DNA from 3 places in the Lysinibacillus sp. G4S2 genome. Region 2 is predicted to be linked to each of the others. Evidence: a T-box and tRNA genes for the amino acid it is inferred to sense, from the RefSeq annotation. Region 2 holds a T-box; the other regions hold tRNA genes.
What was found. The T-box of region 2 lies ahead of metG (methionine--tRNA ligase). A T-box ahead of a tRNA ligase gene usually reads a tRNA of that ligase, here a tRNA-Met.
Positions count from the first base shown of each region.

Region 1: it encodes a tRNA-Met, which carries the amino acid that the T-box ahead of metG (methionine--tRNA ligase) is inferred to sense. The anticodon was not compared.
Region 3: it encodes a tRNA-Met, which carries the amino acid that the T-box ahead of metG (methionine--tRNA ligase) is inferred to sense. The anticodon was not compared.

Region 1 covers NZ_JAUCFJ010000002.1:4,277,335-4,283,519, forward strand. The annotation lists gene nadA (quinolinate synthase NadA) at 1-756, shown strand, start outside; partial or broken gene QUF91_RS21710 (IS5/IS1182 family transposase) at 909-1,074, shown strand; partial or broken gene QUF91_RS21715 (IS1595 family transposase) at 1,075-1,586, shown strand; partial or broken gene QUF91_RS21720 (alpha/beta hydrolase) at 1,648-2,351, shown strand; tRNA gene QUF91_RS21725 (tRNA-Glu) at 2,633-2,704, opposite strand; tRNA gene QUF91_RS21730 (tRNA-Ser) at 2,707-2,797, opposite strand; tRNA gene QUF91_RS21735 (tRNA-Asn) at 2,808-2,884, opposite strand; tRNA gene QUF91_RS21740 (tRNA-Ile) at 2,889-2,965, opposite strand; tRNA gene QUF91_RS21745 (tRNA-Gly) at 2,967-3,040, opposite strand; tRNA gene QUF91_RS21750 (tRNA-Phe) at 3,046-3,121, opposite strand; tRNA gene QUF91_RS21755 (tRNA-Asp) at 3,182-3,257, opposite strand; tRNA gene QUF91_RS21760 (tRNA-Met) at 3,261-3,335, opposite strand; tRNA gene QUF91_RS21765 (tRNA-Ser) at 3,385-3,477, opposite strand; tRNA gene QUF91_RS21770 (tRNA-Ile) at 3,493-3,569, opposite strand; tRNA gene QUF91_RS21775 (tRNA-Met) at 3,577-3,650, opposite strand; tRNA gene QUF91_RS21780 (tRNA-Ala) at 3,676-3,751, opposite strand; tRNA gene QUF91_RS21785 (tRNA-Pro) at 3,758-3,834, opposite strand; tRNA gene QUF91_RS21790 (tRNA-Arg) at 3,852-3,928, opposite strand; tRNA gene QUF91_RS21795 (tRNA-Leu) at 3,944-4,032, opposite strand; tRNA gene QUF91_RS21800 (tRNA-Gly) at 4,038-4,112, opposite strand; tRNA gene QUF91_RS21805 (tRNA-Leu) at 4,161-4,245, opposite strand; tRNA gene QUF91_RS21810 (tRNA-Lys) at 4,267-4,342, opposite strand; tRNA gene QUF91_RS21815 (tRNA-Thr) at 4,350-4,425, opposite strand; tRNA gene QUF91_RS21820 (tRNA-Val) at 4,429-4,504, opposite strand; rRNA gene rrf (5S ribosomal RNA) at 4,515-4,630, opposite strand; rRNA gene QUF91_RS21830 (23S ribosomal RNA) at 4,746-6,185, opposite strand, start outside.
Region 2 covers NZ_JAUCFJ010000002.1:5,129,455-5,135,639, forward strand. The annotation lists gene QUF91_RS26090 (2-isopropylmalate synthase) at 1-1,042, shown strand, start outside; gene metG (methionine--tRNA ligase) at 1,089-2,723, opposite strand; T-box leader at 2,892-3,285, opposite strand; gene QUF91_RS26100 (HAD hydrolase-like protein) at 3,409-4,056, opposite strand; gene QUF91_RS26105 (DUF4179 domain-containing protein) at 4,173-5,186, opposite strand; gene QUF91_RS26110 (sigma-70 family RNA polymerase sigma factor) at 5,179-5,712, opposite strand; gene fosM (FosM family fosfomycin resistance protein) at 5,821-6,185, opposite strand, start outside.
Region 3 covers NZ_JAUCFJ010000002.1:4,661,049-4,667,233, forward strand. The annotation lists gene QUF91_RS23820 (RNA-dependent RNA polymerase family protein) at 130-1,728, opposite strand; tRNA gene QUF91_RS23825 (tRNA-Leu) at 2,115-2,195, opposite strand; tRNA gene QUF91_RS23830 (tRNA-Cys) at 2,243-2,316, opposite strand; tRNA gene QUF91_RS23835 (tRNA-Gly) at 2,325-2,399, opposite strand; tRNA gene QUF91_RS23840 (tRNA-Gln) at 2,407-2,481, opposite strand; tRNA gene QUF91_RS23845 (tRNA-His) at 2,501-2,576, opposite strand; tRNA gene QUF91_RS23850 (tRNA-His) at 2,609-2,684, opposite strand; tRNA gene QUF91_RS23855 (tRNA-Trp) at 2,701-2,774, opposite strand; tRNA gene QUF91_RS23860 (tRNA-Tyr) at 2,788-2,871, opposite strand; tRNA gene QUF91_RS23865 (tRNA-Thr) at 2,882-2,957, opposite strand; tRNA gene QUF91_RS23870 (tRNA-Phe) at 2,967-3,042, opposite strand; tRNA gene QUF91_RS23875 (tRNA-Asp) at 3,058-3,133, opposite strand; tRNA gene QUF91_RS23880 (tRNA-Met) at 3,138-3,212, opposite strand; tRNA gene QUF91_RS23885 (tRNA-Val) at 3,238-3,313, opposite strand; tRNA gene QUF91_RS23890 (tRNA-Glu) at 3,328-3,402, opposite strand; tRNA gene QUF91_RS23895 (tRNA-Ser) at 3,433-3,524, opposite strand; tRNA gene QUF91_RS23900 (tRNA-Asn) at 3,530-3,606, opposite strand; rRNA gene rrf (5S ribosomal RNA) at 3,623-3,738, opposite strand; rRNA gene QUF91_RS23910 (23S ribosomal RNA) at 3,854-6,185, opposite strand, start outside.

The DNA.
Region 1 (6,185 bases), 850 kb from region 2:
CCAATTTTACAACAACTTTTTGGCGATACCATTATCCCGCTAACATATGTCAATTCTACTGCTGCCATTAAAGCATTTACGGGTAGACATGGAGGAGCCTGTGTGACATCATCCAATGCAAAAGAAATGGTGAGATGGGCATTTACACAAAAACAACGTATTTTCTTTTTACCAGATCAACATTTAGGTAGAAATACTGCGTATGATTTAGGAATACCGCTAGAAAATATGGCCGTCTGGAATCCTCAAACAAATATGCTCGAGACAGATCAGTCCCCAGAAAACATACAAGTCATCTTATGGAAGGGACACTGCTCTGTACACGAAGGCTTTACCGTTCAGCATACGGAGATTGTACGTAAAACTCATCCAAACATGCGCATCATTGTTCATCCTGAATGTAATCGCGAGGTTGTTGCTGCTGCAGATGATGCAGGTTCTACAAAATACATTATTGATACGATTAATAAGGCACCAAGTGGTTCTGCTTGGGCGATTGGCACAGAAATGAATCTCGTTAATCGTATTATCAAGCAGCACCCCGATAAGCAGATTATATCCTTAAATGAGAACTTTTGCCCTTGTCTTACGATGAACCGAATCGATTTACCTCATTTACTTTGGTGCCTTGAAAGTATCGAACAAGGGCAACCACATAATCGTATTCAAGTAGAAGCTCATGCCGCTGAAGAAGCACGTAGTTCACTTGAAAGAATGCTATTACGACCAAAAGAGGCTGGGACAAAACCTCACTAAAAAGTAAATATAGTAAGAAGCCCGAAAAATTTTACGAACAGTAAAGTTTTCCGGGCTTTGTATTTGAACATATAAATTTTGATAAAAAGAAAGGACACCCTCTGATAAAATTAAAGTAACCAAACCATAACCAATCAGAAAGAAGTGTCCTTATGCTTAAAAATTATAATATGCATCAAGTTGTTTTACGCTAAATTTAGAAATAAAACTTCAAGAAAATGATATCGCTACGCCATCAATGATTTAGTGGAAAGTATTCCAAATGAAGCATTCGATTCATTTCTTCGAAACACGGGTTGCCCAGCTTATCACCCGCGAAAAGGTACAAAACCTTCTAAAATGCCGAGAATCTCGTAATAGAGGAAAACAGATTAAAAAGAGAGGTATATCTTACGAACGGTTTGTATTGCTACTGCTATTGATAGACAGGGTAATCTAATTATGGAGTTATTATGTAGAGGTAGAATGACACACCAAGAATTAGAAAGACTCTATGACGGTCGTGTAGGGGGTAACTCTATCTTTTGTACTGATAGTCATAAGAGTTATGTTCAGTTTGCCAAGATTTTTCATTGGAACATAAGCGTATACAAAGAGGAAAACGTAAAGAAGGAATTTACCATATTCAACACATTAATGCTGTACACAGCAAATTAAAAAAGTGGATGAATAAGTTTAATGGTGTTGCAACTAAATATATCAGCAATTATTTGTATTGGTTTAAATGGCTATAATTATTTGAAACTGACAAAGAAGTTGTTAAAATCAAGAACTTTATGGTTCAATGCAATGTAGCCCATGCTTATACAAGAGTAACAATATTTATTTAGGTATATACATTTGTAATATTAGGAATAACGAATTATTTATATTTCATGGAGGAAAATTTCAATGATAAAAAGTAATTTTAAAATAGAAAATATTCCAGCGATTTTATGGGGTGACAAATCAGATAAGTTATTTGTGGTAGTGCATGGTAACATGTCAAATAAGGCAGATGACTCGATTATTGTATTTGCAGAAGAAGCAACAGCAGTAGGTTATCAAGTGCTTAGTTTTGATTTACCTCAACATGGTGACCGTAAGGATGATACTTATCTTTGCAAAGTTCAAAACTGTGTTCAAGACCTTAATACAATTATGATCTATGCAAAATCGTTATCAAATAATATAAGCATTTTTGCTTGTAGCATGGGAGTATATTTTAGCCTATTAGAATATAGCCATGAGCCGTTGAAGCAGTGTTTGTTTCTCTCTCCTGTGGTAAATATGGAACGTATCATAAATAATATGATGACATGGTTTAACGTAAGTGAGAGTAGACTAAAAATAGAGAAAGAAATTTCTACACCTATTGGACAAACTCTCTATTGGGACTACTACTGTTATGTGAAAGAACATCCTATTGTTGCTTGGAATAATCCAACTTCAATTCTCTATGGTTCAGAAGATAACTTATGTGAGTTTGACGTTGTATCTGAATTTAATAAACGTTTTAACTGTAATTTGCAAGTAATGGAGAACACTATTTCCATTCTGAGGAACAGTTGCAGTATTTCAGACAATGGCTGAAAAAACATATATACGTTAAATGATAATAAAAAATGATTGATGTATAATCTTCTTTAAAAGCGCATTAAGGGAAGTCAAAATGGCTTCCCTTAAAAGTTATATAATTTCAACATTGTTTTAAAACATCACCTTTCCTTTAATATCAGCTAGTTATATCCCAGACTCTTTTCGTTTTAGTTGATGGACGTTTTTTCAAAGATACATAGTACCAGTTGCTATTTTTATATTTCTCTATTTCTAAAAAGTTATCTTTCTACACAAAAAAGACAGTAGATGTAAGTTACATCTACTGTCTTTTTTAGTATGACCCGTACGGGATTCGAACCCGTGTTACCGCCGTGAAAGGGCGGTGTCTTAACCACTTGACCAACGGGCCAATGGCGGAGAAGGAGGGATTTGAACCCTCGCGCCGGTTACCCGACCTACACCCTTAGCAGGGGCGCCTCTTCAGCCTCTTGAGTACTTCCCCAAATAAAAAATGGCTCCGAAGGCAGGACTCGAACCTGCGACAACCTGATTAACAGTCAGGTGCTACTACCAACTGAGCTACTTCGGAATAATGGTGGGCCTAAATGGACTCGAACCATCGACCTCACGCTTATCAGGCGTGCGCTCTAACCAGCTGAGCTATAGGCCCTTGGAGCGGGTGATGAGAATCGAACTCACGACATCAGCTTGGAAGGCTGAGGTTTTACCATTAAACTACACCCGCAAATATGGTGGGTCAGGACGGAATCGAACCGCCGACACTTAGAGCTTCAATCTAATGCTCTACCAACTGAGCTACTGACCCATATTATCATGCTAAGCTTTCTTTACTCTTTTGCTTCTCATGTATTTCTTTTTAAAAAAATGGCGGTCCCGACCGGGATCGAACCGGCGATCTCCTGCGTGACAGGCAGGCATGTTAACCGCTACACCACGGGACCATTTGGTTGCGGGGGCCGGATTTGAACCAACGACCTTCGGGTTATGAGCCCGACGAGCTACCACTGCTCCACCCCGCGTTAACAATATTCTTTTCAAGTCTTTAAACACCATTTATAGAAATAAAACTGGAGGAGGTAGAGGGATTCGAACCCCCGCGCGGTGTTACCCGCCTGTCGGTTTTCAAGACCGATCCCTTCAGCCAGACTTGGGTATACCTCCGTGACAATATATAAATGGTGGACCTTGCAGGACTCGAACCTGCGACCGGACGGTTATGAGCCGTCTGCTCTAACCAACTGAGCTAAAGGTCCTTTAAGATGGCGGCAGAGGGGATCGAACCCCCGACCTTACGGGTATGAACCGTACGCTCTAGCCAGCTGAGCTACGCCGCCAGGATCTTTATACTGGTTATCTTTTTGGTGGAGCCTAGCGGGATCGAACCGCTGACCTCCTGCGTGCAAGGCAGGCGCTCTCCCAGCTGAGCTAAGGCCCCAAAGAATGGTCGGAATGACAGGATTCGAACCTACGACCCCTTGGTCCCAAACCAAGTGCTCTACCAAGCTGAGCTACATTCCGATAAACAAATATTTATATGGCGCGCCCGACAGGAGTCGAACCCATAACCTTCTGATCCGTAGTCAGACGCTCTATCCAATTGAGCTACGGGCGCTAATTATTAAAAAAATGGTGCCGAGGGCCGGAATCGAACCGGCACGGTAGTCACCTACCGCAGGATTTTAAGTCCTGTGCGTCTGCCAGTTCCGCCACCCCGGCACATTTGGAGCGGAAGACGAGGTTCGAACTCGCGACCCCCACCTTGGCAAGGTGGTGTTCTACCACTGAACTACTTCCGCATGTGCATAAGATTTATTTATCCTGGCAATTATGAAATTCTGAAAAAATGGTGCGGGTGAAGGGAGTCGAACCCCCACGCCTTGCGGCGCTAGATCCTAAGTCTAGTGCGTCTGCCAATTCCGCCACACCCGCATATTTTGTTGGCAATTTAAATGGTGAGCCATGAAGGACTCGAACCTTCGACCCTCTGATTAAAAGTCAGATGCTCTACCAACTGAGCTAATGGCTCAAAACTATGGTGCCGGCTATAGGAATCGAACCCACGACCTACTGATTACAAGTCAGTTGCTCTACCTGCTGAGCTAAACCGGCAAATGGTGGAGGATGACGGGCTCGAACCGCCGACCCCCTGCTTGTAAGGCAGGTGCTCTCCCAGCTGAGCTAATCCTCCTGGGTATAATGCCTAGCGACGTCCTACTCTCACAGGGGGAAGCCCCCAACTACCATCGGCGCTAAAGAGCTTAACTTCCGTGTTCGGTATGGGAACGGGTGTGACCTCTTTGCCATCATCACTAGACTATTTTAAAGACAAGATTTATTATAACATATTTTCGTTATAATCGCAAGCTTTTTTTAAAACTTTCTTGTTCTTTCAAAACTGGATAAACGGTGCATTGAATGTTTCAAACATTGTGGTTAAGTCCTCGATCGATTAGTATTCGTCAGCTCCATGTGTCACCACACTTCCACCTCGAACCTATCTACCTCATCGTCTTTGAGGGATCTTACTTACTTGCGTAATGGGAAATCTCATCTTGAGGGGGGCTTCATGCTTAGATGCTTTCAGCACTTATCCCGTCCACACATAGCTACCCAGCGATGCCTTTGGCAAGACAACTGGTACACCAGCGGTGTGTCCATCCCGGTCCTCTCGTACTAAGGACAGCTCCTCTCAAATTTCCTACGCCCACGACGGATAGGGACCGAACTGTCTCACGACGTTCTGAACCCAGCTCGCGTACCGCTTTAATGGGCGAACAGCCCAACCCTTGGGACCGACTACAGCCCCAGGATGCGATGAGCCGACATCGAGGTGCCAAACCTCCCCGTCGATGTGGACTCTTGGGGGAGATAAGCCTGTTATCCCCGGGGTAGCTTTTATCCGTTGAGCGATGGCCCTTCCATGCGGAACCACCGGATCACTAAGCCCGTCTTTCGACCCTGCTCGACTTGTAGGTCTCGCAGTCAAGCTCCCTTGTGCCTTTACACTCTACGAATGATTTCCAACCATTCTGAGGGAACCTTTGGGCGCCTCCGTTACCTTTTAGGAGGCGACCGCCCCAGTCAAACTGTCCGCCTGACACTGTCTCCTACCCCGCTAAGGGGCATGGGTTAGAATTTCAATACAACCAGGGTAGTATCCCACCGACGCCTCCTTCGAAGCTGGCGCTCCGAGATCTCTGGCTCCTACCTATCCTGTACAAGTTGTACCAAAATTCAATATCAGGCTACAGTAAAGCTCCACGGGGTCTTTCCGTCCTGTCGCGGGTAACCTGCATCTTCACAGGTACTATAATTTCACCGAGTCTCTCGTTGAGACAGTGCCCAGATCGTTACGCCTTTCGTGCGGGTCGGAACTTACCCGACAAGGAATTTCGCTACCTTAGGACCGTTATAGTTACGGCCGCCGTTTACTGGGGCTTCAATTCGCAGCTTCGCTTGCGCTAACCACTCCTCTTAACCTTCCAGCACCGGGCAGGCGTCAGCCCCTATACGTCACCTTACGGTTTTGCAGAGACCTGTGTTTTTGCTAAACAGTCGCCTGGGCCTATTCACTGCGGCTCTCATGCGCTTGCACGCTCAAGAGCACCCCTTCTCCCGAAGTTACGGGGTCATTTTGCCGAGTTCCTTAACGAGAGTTCTCTCGCACACCTTAGGATTCTCTCCTCGACTACCTGTGTCGGTTTGCGGTACGGGCACCTCTCACCTCGATAGAGGCTTTTCTTGGCAGTGTGAAATCAGGAACTTCGTCCATACGGACTCGCCATCACAGCTCAACGTTACAGTGTGCGGATTTGCCTACACACACGCCTTACTGCTTGGACGCGCACAACCAACGGCGCGCTTACCCT
Region 2 (6,185 bases):
TGCAGAGCCAGAAGAATTTGGGGCAATGATTTATAAACTAAATGAGCGCATGAAAAACTTAAACGATAGCGTTTTACTAAGTGTTCATTGTCACAATGATCTTGGTATGGCAACTGCTAACACGCTTGCTGCAATTAAAAACGGGGCTGATAAAGTAGAATGTACCATTAACGGAATTGGGGAACGCGCAGGTAATGCTGCATTAGAAGAAGTCGTCATGGCGCTGAAAACACGTAGCTCTGTATATAATGCTGAGACACGCATCAACACAAAAGAAATTATGAATACGTCTCGTCTTGTTTCAAGCTTTATGGGCTTAGACGTACAAGTAAACAAAGCGATTACTGGGGATAATGCTTTTGCCCATTCATCTGGTATCCATCAAGATGGCCTTCTTAAATCTCGTGATGCTTATGAAATTGTGCATCCAGAAGATGTAGGTCTTGATGATATGGAGCTAGTTCTTACAGCTCGCTCTGGGCGTCATGCGGTGAAAAATGCCCTTGAAAAACTTGGTTTCTCAAACCTTTCTACAGATGAATTTGAAGGAATCTTCGAAGGCTTCTTAAAACTGGCTGATGCAAAGAAAGAAGTTTACGATCACGATTTATACGTTATTGTGGAAAGCTACTATGAAAAACATGACGCAAACAATGCGAATGCCACTCATTATAGTGATCAGTTCTTTGACTTCGATGATTTACAAGTCGTCAGCAACACAAGTTTCCCTTCAGCGAGTGTAAAAGTTCGTAAAGGTGGCGAGGTATTTAAAGCAAGTGCAGTTGGCTCAGGTCCAATTGATGCCCTTTATTCAGCTATCGCAGAAATTACAAACATTGATGTAAAACTTGTGGAATATAATATTAATAGCGTTTCGCGCGGTAAAGAAGCGCTTGGTAAAGTAAAAATTACAATCGAACATGAAGGCGAAAAATATATAGCAAAAGCTGCAGATACAGATATTTTAAAGGCAAGTGCGCTAGCTTATATTAATGCTATCAATAGTATTGTGGTCGCTAAATTAACGCCTGTTATGAATTAAATGGTCAAAAGCAGTATGACAAAATTGAGTCATACTGCTTTTTTTCCTACCGACTGCCTTCCACTAACTTTTGATATTCCTCTTCAATCAATTCAACAGCAAGACGTTCAAACAGTGGTGCCACTTCGTTAATGCTCTCTGGTAAGTCCACTTGCTCACGCCACACCACTTCATCTATTCCTAGCATTTTTCTCACCTTCTCAGCTGAAAACGGTAAAAATGGATGGAGCAATTGGCCAAAATTAGCAATAATATATACACAAGTAGCTAGCGTTTGATTTCCAGCTTCCACATTTTCTTTCACCTGTAGCCATGGCTGTTGCTCGTCAAAATAGCGATTAGCCGCACGAATATATTCAAATATAGCCTCTAAAGCTTGTTTGAAATGACCCGCTTCAATATGAATCCCAACCTCATTAAAGAGCTGAATCGTATGTTTTTGAATAGTGCCATCTACCTTAGCATGAGGCACTTGACTATCAAAGGATTTCTCTAAAAACTTCAATGTACGATTGACGAAATTTCCATAAGCGCCAAGTAACTCACCGTTATGACTATAAATAAATTCTCGCCAAGAAAAATCAGTATCACGGTTTTCTGGTGCATTCATTGTTAAAAAATAACGAATAGAATCTGCATCATAGCGGCTCAAAATATATGGCACCCAAACCGCCCAGTTTTGGCTCGTTGATAATTTTCGTTTTTCTAATGTCAAATATTCGTTTGATACAATATGTGTAGGTAATGCCTTTGCTCCTATCCCCATAAGAATGGCTGGCCATATAACGGTATGGAACGGAATATTATCCTTACCATGCACATAATACGAAATCGTTTCTTCATTCCATAAATCTTCAATAGCTATTTGATGCTGCTTCGCCCATTCGATACTTGCTGTGAAGTAACCTGCTACCGCTTCAATCCACACATATATCTTTTTGCCCTCAAAACCTGGTACGGGCACATCTATACCATTCGGTAAATCCCTCGTTACAGCACGGTCTGGAACCCCTTCTGCCAAGTAACGTTCAGTTAAACCTATAGCATTGTCTCGCCAGCGATTTTCTGTCTTTGCCTCTGCTAAATAAGTCTCCAGCCTCCCTTGAAACTGACTAAACGCAAAATAAAAATGCTCTGTCCCCTTGATAATTGGCTCAGTCCCACAAATTTTGCAGCGCTTATCAATTAAATCGAGTGGGTCTAAAATCGTTGAGCAATTATCGCATTGGTCACCTCGTGCCTTCGCACCACAGTTCGGACAAATCCCCTCTACAAACCGATCTGGCAAAAACTGCTTATCTGTTTCACAGTATGCTTGTTCGATTCTCTTTTTATATAAAAAATTATTCGCTAGTAGTTGTAAAAAAATCCTCTGAACAGAATCATGATGGTGCTTAGCGTCTGTTCTCGTATACAAATCATACGTAAATCCTAAATCGTTGAAACATCTTGTAAACTCCTCATGATAATGATTAGCAATAGCCTCCGTTGTCGTGTTTTCCTGTGCAGCTCGAATCGAAATCGGTGTGCCATTACAGTCACTACCTGAAACATATAAAACCTTCTCACCCTTTTGTCGGTAATATCTAGCCAAAATATCACCTGGTAATAATGCGGCAACATGCCCTAAATGCAATGAACCATTTGCATATGGCCACGCCCCTCCAATAACAATCGTCATCCTAAGTTGCTCCCCTCGAAAAAAGTGTAGATCAATTACGCCTCGGCATAATTGCGTCTGGATTTTGATTGCGCTAGCACAATCAAAATCCGTGACATCCACCCGAGGCTTTATCTTCATTCAGGCAAGTCCTGAATGAAGATAAAAAAAAACGCCCTAATCAAAATTGATTAGGACGAGTTTACCCGTGTTACCACCTATATTTACAAATAGCTCACACTATTTGCCTCCATCAGTGCGTCTCATTTCATTTTATCAATTATGCCTCGGCATAATTGCGTCCGGAATCGGTTTTGTGCTCGCACAAAGAACTCCTTTCCGATTCTGTGACATCCGCCGGAGGCTTACTTCTTTGGGCGGGTGTTTAAACACCTGCTCAAAGAAATGAGAGATACTGCCGCTGTTGTAACGAGTGCCCATCTCGTCGTAATCTACTCGCAAACTTGCTTTCGGTACGAAGCTCAAAGGTCATTTTCAAAAGGGGACATTTACCTCATTTCCACCAACAGAGGCTCTCTATATAATGCTTATCCAATTTACTTTTCCTTATCAATGCTTTTACTATAGATTGGCATCATTTTACTCTTTTTCCTTGTGAATTGCAATGCATGTCGATAAATGACTGAAAGTTCTCGATAAAATGAAAAAGTTGGTGGATAAAATAAAAAATGTAGTCGATAAAATTCTATCCTAGCTTCAAATAGAGTAATTCATTTAAATTATCAATAACAATATCTGCATTTTGTAGTTCAATTTCCTGCGCAAAGTCGAAACGAACTCCAACCGAGAGCAGTTGATTGTCACGAGCCGCTTGAATATCAGAAGAACGATCCCCCACAACTGCTCCGCCTAGAATATCATTTTCCTCGATGACCTTTTTCACTAAATCAGATTTATGACCACTCGAAACGGACTGAATACTATATGTACCTTTGATAAAACGTTGCAATTGATAGGTTTCTACTATTGCTTGTAAATACTCAACTTGTCCATTACTTGCTATGAATAAATGATAGTTTTCTGCCAAAGTAGCAAGTGTTTGCTCTGCATTTGGATACAATGCACCCTGACGATTACGAATTTGTTCAATAAGCTTAACATGGAATAATGCATTGCTCTCTTCACGTATCTCTACCGTATGCATTGGACATAACGTTTCCCAAACAACAGGTAATGGAACACCCATAATTTCTCGGTATGTCTCTATTGGTGTATCTCCCTGCCACAAGCCCTTTGCACGCAACACATCAAACGTTGCCGATAATGCAGGCTCTAAAATTAGATTTGTTTGAAATAAAGTACCATCCATATCAAAAATAATTACTTTTTTCATAAAATCACCCCTTCTAATGTTATGAACGTTTTCAACTCTTTATTGTTGCTCTTTAATGTCATTTAAAATAATATGACCCCCCTCTAGTTCCTAAAACTAAAGGAGGTTCATATTTTTTAAGGCTCTAAGGGTACTACCATTTCTAATTCCTTTATTTCCTCCCGATAACCTTGCTCATTCCTCTTACCTGGTTTAAGCGTCAGAGACTTCGGTATTTTTTCCATAGGAGGGAGTGCTAGTATAATATGGTGTCCATAATCCTTGGTCGCTCCCATTTGTATATTAGCCCCATCGTATAACGCCCCTTCACTATCAGTCACCTCATACTCAAAAAATGTCCATTTATCATTTTTGTCTAACTCTCTTGGATAATCTACTAGGACATCTATTCGTGTCGATAGTGGTGTGAATGATACCTGTGCAACGTTTAACTTATATAACCCATCATTAGTACTAGATTTTACATTTGGATGGAAGGTAATAACTTCTTCCTTTAATTTTTTAAGAGTAAAATCCACATGCCAATTACCTTTGTAGCCAAATAAATCTCTTCCATCTAACGCAACTTCAATTTTATCCCCGTATATATCTGTATTTGATAAAGTGAATTCATGATGTTCAATAATTGTGTTTTTATCAATATCATCCTGACCTACAGAACCTATCGCAACATCGATTGGCTCCCCATTGATTGTTAGCTCACTCATACCTGCAACCTCTTCTTCTAAAGAAACACCATTCTGCCCTGTATAAGCAACCGTAACTAATAATCTATTACCATCATATACCGCTTCTTCAACAGCCATTGTAAGACCTGCATGTGTATCCTTCTTTCCTATTTTTGTCATCAAATGGTTTTGTTCAATTTTTTTAGCTGCAATATCCCCAAATTCAGCATAAATGGCTCCAATATAAGGTACATTGGCTAGTGCAGTCGCTATTGCAGGGGAGAAAAATCCCGAACCTAGTAGTGCTATGCATAATCCACAGGCAACAAGAAGAGTTTTTATAATTCTAATGTTCAGCTTCTTCCTTTTTGCTGCACTTATTGCCGCCTGCTCTCTCATCATCAATTGTTGAAGTGGAATATCGATCCGATCAATAGGTTGATTATTATTTTCCTTACTCATACAAGTAGCCCTCCCTTAAGATTGGTTTTAACTCTTTCTTAGCTCTATTAATATAGGATTTCACCGTTCCCTCAGGACATCCCAGCATTTTTGCAATTTCTTTGACAGAGAAATCATGATAAAAGCGTAACCACATAATCGTTTTATACTTGGCATCTAATGTTTCAATAGCCTCTTTTAAATCCAATGAACAATTAACATTGTCCATATTTTGATTTCCAGCTAACTCTGCAAAAAACTCCTCATCTCCTGAAGTAAATTTTCTTGAATCTTTTCTAATAAAATCAATTGATTTATAAACAACAATCTTAATAATCCACCCTGGAAAACTGCTTGGATTCTTTAATGTTTTCAATGTTGTATAGGCTTTATAAATAGATTCTTGATAAATATCAAGCGCATCTTGCTCATTTCGAACGTACGAGTAGGCAGTACGATATAATTTTTCACGCATTAAAGCAATCAACTGCTCAAATGCTTCATCATCCCCCCTTTTTGCGCTTTTAACCAACTTTTGTATATCCACCAAATCTCCTCCTTCTGGCTACACTTTAAAGTCGTTTGAGAAAAGGAAAACGTTGCAAAAAAAAAATAGATGTCCCCTCTTACAAATAGAGGCATCCATTTTTTAATATTATTCAAAAAACTCCATATGCGTTTTTTCTTTCTTATAGTAATCCAATCGATCCTGTAAAGTCCCTGTATGGAATTCGAATTTATGACCGTCTGGATCCGTGAAATAAATCGATTTTTTATCACTTATATCTCTTTGTCTGCCTTCTAGTATGTTGACATTATGTTGGACTAGCTTTTCATACATTTTGTCAAAATCATCCTCATGGATTGAAAATGCTATATGAGTATAGGATTGATGGATTTCATTGCGTGGAATATCCTGTTCTACATTAAGAGCAAGCCACAGCCCATTTACATCAAAATAGGCTGTACTTCTCCCCTTCACTAGTAACTTTGCGTCTAAAACTTTTTCATAAAATGCGA
Region 3 (6,185 bases), 470 kb from region 2:
AATTCATTAAATTGCATTTTAGATATTTATAAAAAAGTTTGAAGAACTTGTTTCACAATCGACAAAATTATATTTACATATCCATATTTTCATCTTCGAAGTTTTCCTCACTTTCTTCTATTCATAAAGCTAATCTTCAATTTCCATAACAATGTCTATAGGATCTATCAATTCATCCTCTTTGTAAAAATCCAGATCTTCATCTTCGAAGTCTTCTTCACTTTCCTCTATTCTTAATGCTAAGTAATCTTCAATTTCATTAAGAACGTCTGGAATATCTCTTATTATTGGAATAGCTAAGGATATATTCTTTTTGTAAAAATCCATATAAGATTTCTCTTGATTCGGCTTTTTCACTCTTTTTGGAATTAAATATTTTTTAATACTGTTGTCTAAATCTGCTTTTAAATCATCAGAATACAATATTAGATGATAATTCTGAAACCAATATTCTTCACCGACATTTTCTTTTAATTTATCAATTTCCTCTTTTTCAAAGTGCCCTTCTTGTAGGTAATATGAAATTAAGATTTGATTTTTTGTTTCGAGCACGAGAGTTTTATTTTCTATCAATATATCCATAAAATTAAATATTTTTATTGCGTAATAAAAATATAATTGCTCTTCATTAAACGTTGTTTTAAGGGCTTCTCTATACCTAACTTGGAAAAATTTACGCAATTTATTGTTATCAAAATTACTCATATCATTAAATTTATCCATCGTATACAACATAGTTTCAGGAGATAACTTAAGAAGATAACATAATTGGTGGTAATCATAATCCTTAACTTGATAATTTTCAAGGTCTAACTCTCTAAAATATTTTGTTTTAAAGAAATTATTTATAAAGACTTTTTTAAGTTTATCATCTTCCAATTTTGACACTCTATAAACAAGTTGGTTTATAAAATATAGCTTGTTATCATCTCTTTCCATGTCGTATCTAACATTACAATGGGCAATTAATTTTTTCCAATACCTTGCAACTAAGTTGTAATTATTAAAAGATTCATATGTCCAAACTTCTTTTTTATTATCATTTCTTTCTAATTCATACTTCTCTAAAACCTCATCAAAGATTCTTGTTACTACATCATCATCCCCTCTATTACAGAAAAAGTAAAAATCATCAGAGAAATAAGAGAACTCACAGTCAATCCCTGATCTTCTAATTTCTTCTTTAATGTCATTGCTGATATTCTTCAGGTTACTTTCTGCGAAATATAATGACAAGTAATTTCCCACTATTAATCCATTTGTATTTCCTCTATTCATATTAGATAGGAATCGTTCTTGATGTGTTTCAAAGTCAATTAAATGCGTATATACCCTTCCGTAGTATTCCTTTATATCCATCTTAAGCAGCTGGTCATATACACATAGTCTGTTAAAATCTTCTTCTAATTGTTTATCATATTCTCCTGATACAAAATCCCCAGTCTCAATGTTTGCAGATAAGCGTTTATGTAAAGGATCTAAATTTTGAATTGTATCGAAATTTGATAAATCCTTAAAATGTTCATAAGCTGCTACAAAATTTAATATATTTGGCATCTTCAGGGTGCGATACTTATCTTCTTGTTTTCTAACTCTAAAATTAAAAGGATCAACCCAGCTCAAATTGCTAATATTGAATGAAGATATATCTTCTGGCATTTTAAGCGCATCAACATCAAGATAATGCTTAACTGCATTTTTAAAATTATACAAATTATTAAGTTTCATCTTTTCCTCCTAAATGTGAAGCATCATTTTAAATAAACCTTTTTATATTTTATTTTACTAATGTACTACTCTTTTACATAGTGTTTTTTAGTTGAAAATAAATCCGCACTTCTAGATAAATAAAATACGTACTTTTCTTCCACTAAACTAATTCTTTTATTAAAGGTTCTTTTATTAAAGGTTCTTTTATTAAATAAAAAAAAACCGAAATTTTTAATTCCGGTTGACCATTTTTATCAAAGGTATGACTTTCTTATAAACAATACAACATTACTTCAAATCGACACCTGTTACAGATGAAGAGTAAAGTTAATAAAGATTTGGCACAAATTTGGCACATAGAAAAAGAAAACCCCGAGAAATCAACATCTCGGGGTTGTTTTTGATACCGGTGGTCGGGGTCGAACCGACACTCCAAAGGAACACGATTTTGAGTCGTGCGCGTCTGCCAATTCCGCCACACCGGCACAATGGAGATAAAAAAAATCGGATAAACCGATTAAGTAAGAAATTATGGAGGCGGCAACCGGATTTGAACCGGTGATAAAGGTGTTGCAGACCTGTGCCTTACCACTTGGCTATGCCGCCTTAATATTTGGAGCGGAAGACGAGGTTCGAACTCGCGACCCCCACCTTGGCAAGGTGGTGTTCTACCACTGAACTACTTCCGCAAAAAAATGGCTGGGGTACCTGGATTCGAACCAGGGCGTGACGGAATCAAAATCCGTTGCCTTACCGCTTGGCTATACCCCAAAAGTTAAATATATATAAATGGGGCGACTGATGGGAATCGAACCCACGAATGCCTGAACCACAATCAGGTGCGTTAACCACTTCGCCACAACCGCCATATTATTATATTTTATTATTTTAAATTAAATGGGGCGACTGATGGGAATCGAACCCACGAATGCCTGAACCACAATCAGGTGCGTTAACCACTTCGCCACAACCGCCATGAAATTAATTAATTGGCAGGGGCAGTAGGAATCGAACCCACATCAAAGGTTTTGGAGACCTCTATTCTACCGTTAAACTATGCCCCTATGAATAAAAAACTGGTGGAGGGGGACGGATTCGAACCGCCGAACCCTAAGGAGCGGATTTACAGTCCGCCGCGTTTAGCCACTTCGCTACCCCTCCGGAAAAGTCATGGTGCCGGCGATAGGAGTCGAACCCACGACCTACTGATTACAAGTCAGTTGCTCTACCAACTGAGCTACACCGGCAAAAAAATATGGTGGGTCAGGACGGAATCGAACCGCCGACACTTAGAGCTTCAATCTAATGCTCTACCAACTGAGCTACTGACCCATATTTTTTAAAAAATGGCGGTCCCGACCGGGATCGAACCGGCGATCTCCTGCGTGACAGGCAGGCATGTTAACCGCTACACCACGGGACCATTTTGGTTGCGGGGGCCGGATTTGAACCAACGACCTTCGGGTTATGAGCCCGACGAGCTACCACTGCTCCACCCCGCGATAATAAGGTGATTTATTTAAATAATGGTGGAGGATGACGGGCTCGAACCGCCGACCCTCTGCTTGTAAGGCAGATGCTCTCCCAGCTGAGCTAATCCTCCATCTGGGTATTAAATGGTGACCCCTACGGGATTCGAACCCGTGTTACCGCCGTGAAAGGGCGGTGTCTTAACCACTTGACCAAGGGGCCTTCGTTTGGAATAAAAAATCCTTAAAGTGCTGGCGGAGAGTAAGGGATTTGAACCCTTGAGACAGTGTTAACCGCCTACACGATTTCCAATCGTGCTCCTTCGGCCACTCGGACAACTCTCCAAGAATGGCTCCGAAGGCAGGACTCGAACCTGCGACAACCTGATTAACAGTCAGGTGCTACTACCAACTGAGCTACTTCGGAATAATTTTATCATATAGCCTAGCGACGTCCTACTCTCACAGGGGGAAGCCCCCAACTACCATCGGCGCTAAAGAGCTTAACTTCCGTGTTCGGTATGGGAACGGGTGTGACCTCTTTGCCATCATCACTAGACTATTTTAAAAGACAATACTTATTATAACATATCTTATTAAAATTACAAGCATATTTTTAATAGTTTTTATTCTTTCAAAACTGGATAAACGGTGCATTGAATGTTTCAAACATTGTGGTTAAGTCCTCGATCGATTAGTATTCGTCAGCTCCATGTGTCACCACACTTCCACCTCGAACCTATCTACCTCATCGTCTTTGAGGGATCTTACTTACTTGCGTAATGGGAAATCTCATCTTGAGGGGGGCTTCATGCTTAGATGCTTTCAGCACTTATCCCGTCCACACATAGCTACCCAGCGATGCCTTTGGCAAGACAACTGGTACACCAGCGGTGTGTCCATCCCGGTCCTCTCGTACTAAGGACAGCTCCTCTCAAATTTCCTACGCCCACGACGGATAGGGACCGAACTGTCTCACGACGTTCTGAACCCAGCTCGCGTACCGCTTTAATGGGCGAACAGCCCAACCCTTGGGACCGACTACAGCCCCAGGATGCGATGAGCCGACATCGAGGTGCCAAACCTCCCCGTCGATGTGGACTCTTGGGGGAGATAAGCCTGTTATCCCCGGGGTAGCTTTTATCCGTTGAGCGATGGCCCTTCCATGCGGAACCACCGGATCACTAAGCCCGTCTTTCGACCCTGCTCGACTTGTAGGTCTCGCAGTCAAGCTCCCTTGTGCCTTTACACTCTACGAATGATTTCCAACCATTCTGAGGGAACCTTTGGGCGCCTCCGTTACCTTTTAGGAGGCGACCGCCCCAGTCAAACTGTCCGCCTGACACTGTCTCCTACCCCGCTAAGGGGCATGGGTTAGAATTTCAATACAACCAGGGTAGTATCCCACCGACGCCTCCTTCGAAGCTGGCGCTCCGAGATCTCTGGCTCCTACCTATCCTGTACAAGTTGTACCAAAATTCAATATCAGGCTACAGTAAAGCTCCACGGGGTCTTTCCGTCCTGTCGCGGGTAACCTGCATCTTCACAGGTACTATAATTTCACCGAGTCTCTCGTTGAGACAGTGCCCAGATCGTTACGCCTTTCGTGCGGGTCGGAACTTACCCGACAAGGAATTTCGCTACCTTAGGACCGTTATAGTTACGGCCGCCGTTTACTGGGGCTTCAATTCGCAGCTTCGCTTGCGCTAACCACTCCTCTTAACCTTCCAGCACCGGGCAGGCGTCAGCCCCTATACGTCACCTTACGGTTTTGCAGAGACCTGTGTTTTTGCTAAACAGTCGCCTGGGCCTATTCACTGCGGCTCTCATGCGCTTGCACGCTCAAGAGCACCCCTTCTCCCGAAGTTACGGGGTCATTTTGCCGAGTTCCTTAACGAGAGTTCTCTCGCACACCTTAGGATTCTCTCCTCGACTACCTGTGTCGGTTTGCGGTACGGGCACCTCTCACCTCGATAGAGGCTTTTCTTGGCAGTGTGAAATCAGGAACTTCGTCCATACGGACTCGCCATCACAGCTCAACGTTACAGTGTGCGGATTTGCCTACACACACGCCTTACTGCTTGGACGCGCACAACCAACGGCGCGCTTACCCTATCCTACTGCGTCCCCCCATTTCTCAAACGGTGAGGAGGTGGTACAGGAATATCAACCTGTTGTCCATCGCCTACGCCTATCGGCCTCGGCTTAGGTCCCGACTAACCCTGAGCGGACGAGCCTTCCTCAGGAAACCTTAGTCATACGGTGGACGGGATTCTCACCCGTCTTTCGCTACTCATACCGGCATTCTCACTTCTAAGCGCTCCACCAGTCCTTCCGATCTGACTTCAACGCACTTAGAACGCTCTCCTACCACTGACATCATAGATGTCAATCCACAGCTTCGGTGAATCGTTTAGCCCCGATACATTTTCGGCGCAGCGTCACTCGACCAGTGAGCTATTACGCACTCTTTAAATGATGGCTGCTTCTAAGCCAACATCCTGGTTGTCTGTGCAACGCCACATCCTTTTCCACTTAACGATTACTTTGGGACCTTAGCTGGTGGTCTGGGCTGTTTCCCTTTTGACTACGGATCTTATCACTCGCAGTCTGACTCCCGTGTATAAATATCTGGCATTCGGAGTTTGTCTGAATTCGGTAAACCGGGATGGCCCCCTAGTCCAAACAGTGCTCTACCTCCAGTATTCTCATCACGAGGCTAGCCCTAAAGCTATTTCGGAGAGAACCAGCTATCTCCAAGTTCGATTGGAATTTCTCCGCTACCCACACCTCATCCCCGCACTTTTCAACGTGCGTGGGTTCGGGCCTCCAGTAAGTGTTACCTCACCTTCACCCTGGACATGGGTAGATCACCTGGTTTCGGGTCTACGACCACGTACTAATTCGCCCTATTCAGACTCGCTTTCGCTGCGGCTCCGCCTTCTAAAGCTTAACCTCGCACGTAATCGTAACTCGCCGGTTCATTCTACAAAAGGCACGCTATCA